Regions from separate parts of the Streptomyces sp. NPDC001902 genome, predicted to be linked through region 1. Evidence: predicted binding sites of a transcription regulator. Region 1 holds the regulator's gene; the other holds the start of a gene.
What was found. The regulator HspR, encoded in region 1, represses chaperone genes until heat shock. The targets are predictions, from matches to a motif close to TTGAGNNNNNNNNNCTCAA.
Positions count from the first base shown of each region.

Region 2: lon (endopeptidase La) is a predicted target of HspR. The motif match lies at 1,336-1,354, and genes of this name have one in related genera.

Region 1 covers NZ_JBIATA010000001.1:332,492-337,475, reverse strand. Annotated here, with positions in the region: gene ACFYYN_RS01600 (ImmA/IrrE family metallo-endopeptidase) at 1-396, shown strand, start outside; gene ACFYYN_RS01595 (PIN domain-containing protein) at 393-935, shown strand; gene ACFYYN_RS01590 (heat shock protein transcriptional repressor HspR) at 964-1,428, opposite strand; gene dnaJ (molecular chaperone DnaJ) at 1,433-2,611, opposite strand; gene grpE (nucleotide exchange factor GrpE) at 2,645-3,316, opposite strand; gene dnaK (molecular chaperone DnaK) at 3,313-4,984, opposite strand, start outside.
Region 2 covers NZ_JBIATA010000002.1:124,891-129,874, reverse strand. Annotated here, with positions in the region: gene ACFYYN_RS03815 (zf-HC2 domain-containing protein) at 1-633, opposite strand, end outside; gene ACFYYN_RS03810 (RNA polymerase sigma factor) at 627-1,193, opposite strand; gene lon (endopeptidase La) at 1,377-3,818, shown strand; gene ACFYYN_RS03800 (MarR family winged helix-turn-helix transcriptional regulator) at 4,102-4,530, shown strand; gene ACFYYN_RS03795 (hypothetical protein) at 4,571-4,984, opposite strand, start outside.

The DNA of each region.
Region 1 (4,984 bases):
GGCGGGCTCTCGGACGCCGGCTTCGAGCGGCTCGTCGTGCGCTTCCGGGTGTCGCCGAGCGCGCTGGCGGCCAGGCTGCACCAGCTGGGACTCATCGACGCGGCACGCCGCAAACAGCTGCGCGCCCTCACCACGGAGGCCTGCCACCTGCTCGCGGGCGCCGGCGACGACTACCAGAAGCAGGCCTCGCGGGCCTCGGCGGAGCGCTTCCCGCCCCGTGTCGCCTCGGAGTTGTACAAGGCCTACCTGGCGGGGGAGACGACCCTGCGTCCGCTGGCCGCGCTGCTGGGCACCGACGTGGAGCGGCTGCACGACCTCCTCGCGCCCGAACCGCCCCCGGGCAACGGCATCGAGCAACAGGACGCGGAAGAAGGGGATCCGGTCTTCCAGCCATGACCACGTGGTGGTTCCCCGACAACACCGTCCTGTGCAACTTCGCGGCCGTCGACCGGCTGCTCCTGCTGGAGAAGGTGCTGGACGGCCGCGGCCGCTGGACCCAGGCCGTGGCCTGGGAGGCGGGCCGTTCCGCGCGGTTCCTGCCGCGGCTGGCCGGACTGGCGGAGGCCGGGTGGCTCGGCGAGCCCGTGGAGATCAGCGACGGCGCCGAACTGCGGGAGGTCGACCGGCTGCGCCGGGCGGTCTTCGGCGGCTCGTCCCACCTGCCGACCAAGCACCTCGGCGAGGCCGAGACGTGCGTGCTGATCACCCGGCGCCGTGAGTTCCGGGGCTCGGTCTGGATCACCGACGACCGCTCGGCCCGCGACTTCGCGCGCCGGCGGGGCGTCACCACCAAGGAGACCTTCGACCTCGTACGGGAGGCGTGCGCCGGGGGGCTCATCCCCGCCGCGGAGGGCCACCGGCTGCTGGAGGCGATGGTCGCCTCGGGGCGCCATCTGCACCGCGTCTCGCGCGGCCCCGCGGACCTGCTGGCCTAGGCCGGGTCGTCACATGAGCGGCGGCCGGTCACTCCGGCCGCTTGGGCCGCCACACCACCAGCGCGGAGGTCTGCTGGACGTCCTGGTAGGGCACCAGGTCACGCCGGTACGAGGCGTGGACGGCGGCCTCACGCTGCTGCATTGCGGCCGCCGCGCCCTCCAGGGCCGCGGAGAGCTCGGCGACCCGCGACTGCAGGGCCGCCACCTGGTTCTCCAGTTCGATGATGCGCTTGATCCCGGCCAGGTTGATGCCCTCGTCCTGGGAGAGGCGCTGGACCTCGCGCAGGAGTTCGATGTCACGAGCCGAATAGCGGCGGCCTCGCCCGGCCGTACGGTCGGGCGAGACCAGGCCGAGGCGGTCGTACTGGCGCAGGGTCTGCGGGTGCAGCCCGGAGAGCTGGGCCGCCACCGAGATGACGTAGACGGGGGACTCGTCGGTCAGCTCGTACGGGTTGCGGCCCCGACCGCCACGCATGCCGCCGCTCGTGTTCATCGGCTCAGACTCCCTTCGCGGCATCGAACAGCTCTGCCCGCGGGTCGTCGTCCGCGGTCGCCTCCCGGTAGGCCTCCAGGGCGTCCAGCGCCTTGCCCTCGGTGGTCGCCGGGACCGCGACCTCGATCGTGACCAGCAGGTCCCCGCGGGTGCCGTCCTTGCGGACCGCGCCCTTGCCGCGGGCCCGCAGCGTACGCCCGTTGGGCGTGCCGGGGGGCAGCTTGAGGGTCACGGCGGGACCGCCGAGCGTCGGCACCTTGATCTCCCCGCCCAGCGCCGCCTCCACGAAGGTGACGGGCACGGTGACGGTGAGGTTGTCGCCCTTGCGTCCGAACACCGGGTGCGCGTCGACGTGCACGGTGACGTACAGGTCGCCGCCCGGGCCGCCGCGCTCGCCGGGCGCGCCCTTGCCGCGCAGCCGGATGCGCTGCCCGTCGGTGACACCCGCCGGGATGCGCACCTGCATGGTGCGCGCCGAACGGGCCCGGCCGCTGCCGCTGCAGACCTCGCAGGGGTCCTGCGCGATCAGGCCGCGGCCCTTGCAGTCCGTGCACGGGTCGGTGAGCGAGAAGCTGCCGCTGCCGCCGCGCGAGACCTGGCCGGTGCCGACGCAGGTCGGGCACACCCGGGGCGTGCCGTTCTTGTCGCCGGTGCCGGAGCAGGCCTTGCAGGGGGCCTGGCTGGTCATCTTCAGCGGCACGGTGGCGCCGTCCACCGCCTCGGTGAACTTCAGCGTCACCTCGGTCTCGATGTCCTGGCCGCGCCGCGGCTGCGTACGGGTCGTACCGGCGCCGCGGTTGAACAGACCGCCGAACACGTCCCCGAGGCCGCCGCCGAAACCGCCGCCCTGGGTGGTGGTGCCGCCGGGGCCGCCGCCGAAGAGGTCACCGAGGTCGAAGCCGAACCCGCCCGGGCCGGCCGGGCCAGTGCGGAAGCCGCCGTTGCCGAAGAGGGCGCGGCCCTCGTCGTACTCCTTGCGGCGCTTGGGGTCCGACAGGACGTCGTTGGCCTCGGAGATCTCCTTGAAGCGCTCCTCGGCCTTGGCGTCGCCCTTGTTGGCGTCCGGATGGAACTCGCGGGCGAGCTTCCGGTACGCCTTCTTGATCTCCGCCTCGGTGGCGTCCTTCGGGACGCCGAGGACCTTGTAGAGATCCTTCTCGAACAAGTCCCTGCTGATGCTCATCCCCGGCGTCCCTCCTTCCGTGCGCTACCCACGTCAGCCCTGTTCGGGGCCACCGTTCTCCTCGTCCGCCGTGTCGTCGTTCTTCTGCGTGCCCTGCGAGCCCGGCTGGGGCTCGGCGACGGCCACCCGCGCGGGGCGGATGGTGCGTTCACCGATGCGATACCCGGGCTGCAGGATCTGCACGCAGGTCGTCTGCGTGACGTCCGGCGAGTAACTGTGCATCAGGGCCTCGTGCACCAGCGGGTCGAAGGGCTCGCCCTCCTTGCCGAACTGCTGCAGCCCCATCTTGGCGACGACCGTCTCCAGGGACTCGCCGACCGACTTGAACCCGCCGACCAGCTCCTTGTGGTCCCGGGCGCGGCCGATGTCGTCGAGCACCGGGAGCAGCTCGGTCAGCAGGTTCGCGATCGCGATCTCGCGGACCGCGATCCGGTCCCGCTCCACCCGGCGGCGGTAGTTCTGGTACTCCGCCTGGAGCCGCTGGAGGTCCGCCGTGCGCTCACCGAGCGCCGTGCGCACCTGGTCCAGCTGCGCCTGCAGAGCGACGTTGGCGTTCGCGTCCCCGGCCGGGGCCGCCGGGCCCGCCTGGTCGGCGGACCCGGCGCCGGGCCCCGCCTCGCCGGGGGAGTCCCCCGGCGAGGTGGAACCGGCCTCGGCAGAGGGGACGTCAGGCTCCTGCTCGAAGCCCGGGGTCTCCTCCGTCACGCGGCACCGTCCTTCTTGTCCTCGTCGACGATCTCTGCGTCGACGACGTCGTCGTCGGCCTGGGGCTGGGCACCGCCCGCGGCACCGGCCGCACCGCCCTCGGCCTGGGCGTTGGCGTACAGCGCCTGGCCCAGCTTCTGCGAGGTGGCGGCGACCTTCTCGGTCGCCTCGCGGATGGCGGCGGAGTCCTCGCCCTTCAGCTTCTCCTTCAGGTCCGCGACGGCGGCCTCGACCTCGGTCTTGACGTCACCGGGGACCTTGTCCTCGTTGTCCTTGAGGAACTTCTCGGTCTGGTAGACCAGCTGCTCGGCCTGGTTGCGGGTCTCGGCGGACTCGCGGCGCTTGTGGTCCTCCTCCGCGTACTGCTCGGCCTCGCGCATCATGCGGTCGATGTCGTCCTTCGGCAGCGCGGAGCCACCGGTGACGGTCATGCGCTGCTCCTTGCCGGTACCGAGGTCCTTGGCGGAGACGTGCATGATGCCGTTGGCGTCGATGTCGAAGGCGACCTCGATCTGCGGGATGCCGCGCGGGGCCGGCGGCAGACCGGTCAGCTCGAACATGCCGAGCTTCTTGTTGTACGCCGCGATCTCGCGCTCGCCCTGGTAGACCTGGATCTGCACCGACGGCTGGTTGTCCTCGGCCGTGGTGAAGATCTCCGAGCGCTTGGTCGGGATCGTGGTGTTGCGCTCGATCAGCTTGGTCATGATGCCGCCCTTGGTCTCGATGCCGAGGGACAGCGGGGTGACGTCGAGGAGCAGGACGTCCTTGACCTCGCCCTTGAGGACACCGGCCTGGAGGGCGGCGCCGATGGCGACGACCTCGTCCGGGTTGACACCCTTGTTGGCGTCCTGACCGCCGGTCAGCTCCTTGACGAGCTCGGCGACGGCGGGCATGCGGGTCGAGCCGCCGACGAGGACGACGTGGTCGATCTCGGAGAGCTGGATGCCCGCGTCCTTGATCACGTTGTGGAACGGGATCTTGCAGCGCTCCAGCAGGTCCTGGGACAGCTGCTGGAACTGGGCGCGGGTGAGCTTCTCGTCCAGGTGCAGCGGGCCCTCGGCGGAGGCCGTGATGTAGGGCAGGTTGATCGAGGTCTCGGTGGACGAGGACAGCTCGATCTTCGCCTTCTCGGCGGCCTCGCGCAGACGCTGCAGCGCCATCTTGTCCTTGGACAGGTCCACGCCGTGACCCGAGGCGAACTGCTTCACCAGGTAGTCGACGATGCGCTGGTCCCAGTCGTCACCACCGAGGTGGTTGTCGCCGTTGGTGGCCTTCACCTCGACGACGCCGTCGCCGATCTCCAGCAGCGAGACGTCGAAGGTGCCGCCACCGAGGTCGAAGACGAGGATGGTCTGGTCGTCCTTGTCCAGGCCGTACGCCAGGGCGGCGGCCGTGGGCTCGTTGACGATGCGCAGGACGTTCAGGCCCGCGATCTCGCCGGCCTCCTTGGTCGCCTGGCGCTCGGAGTCGTTGAAGTACGCCGGGACCGTGATGACCGCGTCGGTGACCTTCTCGCCGAGGTAGGCCTCCGCGTCCCGCTTCAGCTTCTGCAGGATGAAGGCGCTCATCTGCTGCGGGTTGAAGTCCTTGCCGTCCAGGTTGATCTTCCAGTCGGTGCCCATGTGGCGCTTGACCGACCGGACGGTCCTGTCGACGTTGGTCACGGCC
Region 2 (4,984 bases), on a different contig from region 1:
GGCGCCCGTGCCCGCCAGGACGCCTCCGGCGGCGGTCAGCAGCGGCACGGACACCGCCAGCACGGCTGCGGTGCGCGTGAGCAGCAGCCGCAGCCCCCCGGAGGGCGTCGACGCGGCCAGTTCGTGGGCCGGGTCGCCGTACCTCCCGTACGCGAGGGCCACGCCCACCGGCGGCAGCGCCGGGGCGAGCAGCAGAAGCCAGGGGCGTCCCTGCGGCGCCCCGCCCAGACGCGTCAGGGCCACGGCCACCGCCAGCGTCAGCAGCACCGACGCCACCCAGGCCGGAGGCAGCGTGCGCGCGGACCGGACGGCGGCGCGCCAGGGCCGGGCCCCGGCCGCCCGCGCGAGCGGCGGGGCCGGGGCGGGCACGCTGCCCGTGGCCGCGGTGAGCACCGCGGCCCGGACCCCGGAGAGGACCGCTCCGCCCTCGCCCGCCCTGGCCAGCGAGGAGATCCGGGCGGCGCAGGCCGCACAGGACTCCAGGTGCTTGTCCACCGACCAGGCGGCGGGGTCGGCGAGCGTGCCGTCGGCGTAGGCGGCGGCCGTGCCGTCCGGCACGTGCCAGCCGGTCCGGTCCGCCTGCGGGGTTCCGGGGGTGCGCCACGCGAGGCGTCCCCGGGCGGGGGTCAGCATGCGGCTCCTCCTGCGGTGCCGAGGGCGGCGAGGGCGGCGCGCAGTTCGCGGCGCGCCCGCGAGGCCCGGGTCTTGACGGTGCCTTCGGGTATCCCGAGCAGGCGCGCGGCCTCCCGCGTGGTGAGGCCGTCGATCACGGTCGCCCGCAGGACGGCCCGCAGTTCGGGGGAGATCCGGTCGAGCGCGGCGCCGACGTCGCCGTACTCCAGGCCGGCGAGGACGTGCTCCTCGGCGGAGGGGGTGGTGCCGGGCTCCTCCGCGGCCAGGAGGTCGCGGGTGCCGGCCCGCACCGCGGCGCGGCGGGCGTCCGCCAGCCGCCGGGCGGCGATCACCCACAACCAGCCGCCCGCGGCTCCGCCGCCGTGGGTGCCCGCCGAGCGCCAGGCCGCCACGAAGGTGTCCTGCAGCACCTCCCGGACGGTCTCCGGGTCCGGGCAGCGCCGCGTGAGCCGGGCGTGCAGCCATCCGGAATGGCGGTCGTACAGATCGGCGAGGGCCTGGGTGTCGCCCCGGGCGATCGCGCGCATCAGCGCGTCGTCCCCGGGCGGCTCATGGCTCATGGGGCGGAAGAGTCTCACGCCCCTCTATCGCCGCCGCCCCCGCGAACGGTTCTCGGGGGCGGCGGCGGAGGCGCGCACCGTGCGGCGCGGCCGATCGCTCAGAGCGAACACGGCTCGGGGAACACCAGGGGCATCAGATGCATTGAGTCTGCATAGCTCAACTTGATTGCTTAGGGAGAGATAATGGCTCAATCGTCTTCGTCGGCGTTCGCGCCGCTCACCCTGCCCGTGCTGCCCCTCGACGACTCGGTGGTCCTGCCCGGCATGGTCGTGCCGGTGGACCTGACCGACGCCGAGGCGCGCGCCGCGGTCGAGGCGGCGCAGGCCGCCCAGCGGTCCGGTCGGCCCGGACTCGGCAACAAGCCGCGGGTGCTGCTCGTTCCCCGGGTGGACGGGGACTACGCGGGCGTGGGCACGCTGGGCACCGTCGAGCAGGTGGGACGCCTGTCGGACGGCGATCCCGGTGCCGTGATCCGCGCGGTGAGCCGCGTGCGCATCGGCGCCGGCACGACCGGCCCCGGCGGCGCCCTGTGGGTGGAGGGCACCGAGCTCTCCGAGACCGCACCGGCCGAGGCCCCGGGCACCGTCGCGGAGCTCATGAAGGAGTACAAGGCCCTGGCCACCAGCTGGCTGCGCAAGCGCGGCGCCTGGCAGGTCGTGGACCGCGTCCAGCAGATCGAGGACGTCTCGCAGCTCGCGGACAACGCCGGCTACTCCGGCTTCCTCACCACCAGCCAGCGCATCGAGCTGCTGGAGACCCTGGACCCGGTCGCCCGGCTGAAGCTGGCCACGCAGTGGCTGCGTGACCACCTGGCCGAGCAGGACGTCGCGGAGACCATCCGCAAGGACGTCCAGGAGGGCATGGAGAAGCAGCAGCGCGAGTTCCTGCTGCGGCAGCAGCTGCAGGCCGTCCGCAAGGAGCTGGCCGAGCTGAACGGCGACCCTGAGGACGAGGCGGACGACTACCGTTCCCGCGTCGAGGCCGCCGACCTGCCCGAGAAGGCGCGCGAGGCCGCCCTGAAGGAGGTCGAGAAGCTGGAGCGGTCCAGTGACGCGTCCCCCGAGGGCAGCTGGATCCGCACCTGGCTCGACACCGTCCTGGAGCTGCCGTGGAACACCACGACCCAGGACGCCTACGACATCCCCGGCGCGCGCGCGGTGCTGGACGCCGACCACGCGGGCCTGGAGGACGTGAAGGAGCGCATCACCGAGTACCTGGCCGTGCGCAAGCGGCGCAACGACCGCGGTCTCGGGGTCGTCGGCGGCCGCCGCGGAGGCGCGGTGCTGGCCCTGGTGGGCCCGCCCGGCGTCGGCAAGACCTCGCTCGGCGAGTCCGTGGCCCGCGCCATGGGGCGGAAGTTCGTGCGGGTCTCGCTCGGCGGCGTCCGCGACGAGGCGGAGATCCGCGGCCACCGGCGCACCTACGTCGGCGCGCTGCCCGGCCGCCTGGTGCGCGCCATCAAGGAGGCCGGGTCCATGAACCCGGTGGTCCTGCTGGACGAGATCGACAAGGTGGGCTCCGACTACCGCGGCGACCCGGCCGCGGCCCTGCTGGAGGTCCTGGACCCGGCCCAGAACCACACCTTCCGGGACCACTACCTGGAGGTCGAGCTGGACCTGAGCGACGTGGTGTTCCTCGCCACCGCCAACGTCCTGGAGGCCATCCCGGAGCCGCTGCTGGACCGCATGGAACTGGTGCGGCTGGACGGCTACACCGAGGACGAGAAGGTCGTCATCGCCCGTGACCACCTGCTGCCGCGCCAGCGCGAGCTGGCCGGGCTCGGCGAGGACGAGGTGACGGTCGACGACGCGGCCCTGCGCAAGCTGGCCGGGGAGTACACCCGCGAGGCGGGCGTGCGCACCCTGGAGCGTTCGATCGCCCGCATCCTGCGGAAGGTCGCGGCCAAGCACGAACTCGGCGAGCGCGAGCTGCCGTTCACGGTGACCCCGCAGGACCTGCGCGACCTCATCGGGCGGCCGCACCACGTGCCGGAGTCGGCGCAGGACCCGCAGGAGCGGCGCACGGCGGTGCCCGGCGTGTCCACCGGCCTGGCGGTGACCGGCGCGGGCGGCGACGTCCTCTACATCGAGGCGTCGCTGGCCGACCCGGAGACCGGCGGCAGCGGGCTGCAGCTCACCGGGCAGCTGGGCGACGTGATGAAGGAGTCCGCGCAGATCGCGCTCTCCTTCCTGCGCTCGCACGGCGCCGAACTGGAGCTGCCGGTCGGCGACCTGAAGGAGCGCGGCGTCCACCTCCACGTCCCCGCGGGCGCGGTGCCCAAGGACGGCCCGAGCGCGGGTGTCACCATGACCACCGCGCTGGCCTCGCTCCTGTCGGGGCGGCGGGTCCGCACCGACGTGGCGATGACCGGCGAGGTGTCGCTGACCGGGCGCGTGCTGCCGATCGGCGGTGTCAAGCAGAAGCTGCTGGCGGCGCACCGCGCCGGGATCACCACCGTGGTGATCCCCAAGAGGAACGAGGCGGACCTGGACGACGTCCCCGCCGAGGTCCTGGAGAAGCTGGAGGTCCACGCGGTCTCGGACGTCCGGCACGTGCTCAAGCTGGCCCTGGAGCCCGCCGTCACCGGTGCGGACTCCGGGCTGGAAGCCCCCGTCGCGGCCTGAGTCAGGCCCTGACCGGGTGAATGGAGAGCGGCCCCTCCCACGGCCTGAGGAGGGGCCGCTCCCGTGCGTGCCGCAGCCGGCCCACGCGGCGGCGGCCGCGTGGCCGGGCCGTGCGGGGCGGGGACACCAAGTGGGGAAGGGGCCCTGGTCACGCCGTGCGTCGGCGTCTGCGAAATACTGGGGACGCTGTGTACACGGCGGCCGGATATGACAGGTTTCACGACGGAAAGCGGGTGACGAGGTGGCCGGAACCGCCGGCTCCCCCGGGGAGGCGGACCCCGTGATGGAGGCGCTCGAACGCGAGCTCACCGTCCTGTTGCGGCGCGCCCGAGCCTCCTCCGGCGAGATGGCCCGCGAGGTCCATCCGGACCTGGAGCCCGCGGCGTACGGGATCCTCGCCAGGCTCGCCGAGACCGGTCCCGAGCGGGCCACCGTGCTCGCCGGCTACTTCGGCGTCGGCAAGGCCACGATGAGCCGTCAACTGCGCGCCCTGGAGGTGCTCGGACTCATCCGGCGCGAACCGGACCCCGCCGACGGCCGGGCCTACCTGGTGCAGCTCACCACGGGGGGCGCCGAGCGCTTCTCACGCGTCCGCACGGCGCGCCGGGCGCGTTACGTCAGCCGGCTCAGCGGCTGGGACCGGGACGAACTGCGCGAACTGGCCCGGCTGCTGGGCCAGCTGAACGACTCGCAGGAGCAGGACGGCGCCTGACCCGCGCGGTCCTCCGCCCCGGCGCGCGGCCACGCCGCCGTCACCACTGCGCGAACACCGCGGTCGCGTCGTCGCGCGCCTTGCCGCGGGGGAAGCGGGTGCCGTCCGGGTCGGCGGACTCCGCGGCGCGCACGCGCCGCAGGAGCTCCTCGGGGCCGGCCTTGCGCAGCAGTGCGAACGTGCCCTGCCAGTCCTGCTCGTGGAAGACCTCGACCAGCCGGGCGGCGCCGTCCGTCAGGGCCGCGACCGCGCGGACCCGCGAGCGCGGCCGGGTGCCCGTGACGGCGCGCTCGGCGACCGCGGGGTCCGCCGCAGCGGTGAAGAAGCCGCCCTCGGCGTTGCGCAGGGCCTCCACCGCCCGCCCGTACTCCGCGGCGGCCTCGGCACGGGCGGCCGTGCCGCGCGGCAGGGCACGCACCGCGGCGCGCAGCGCGGGCACCGGACCGGGCAGCCG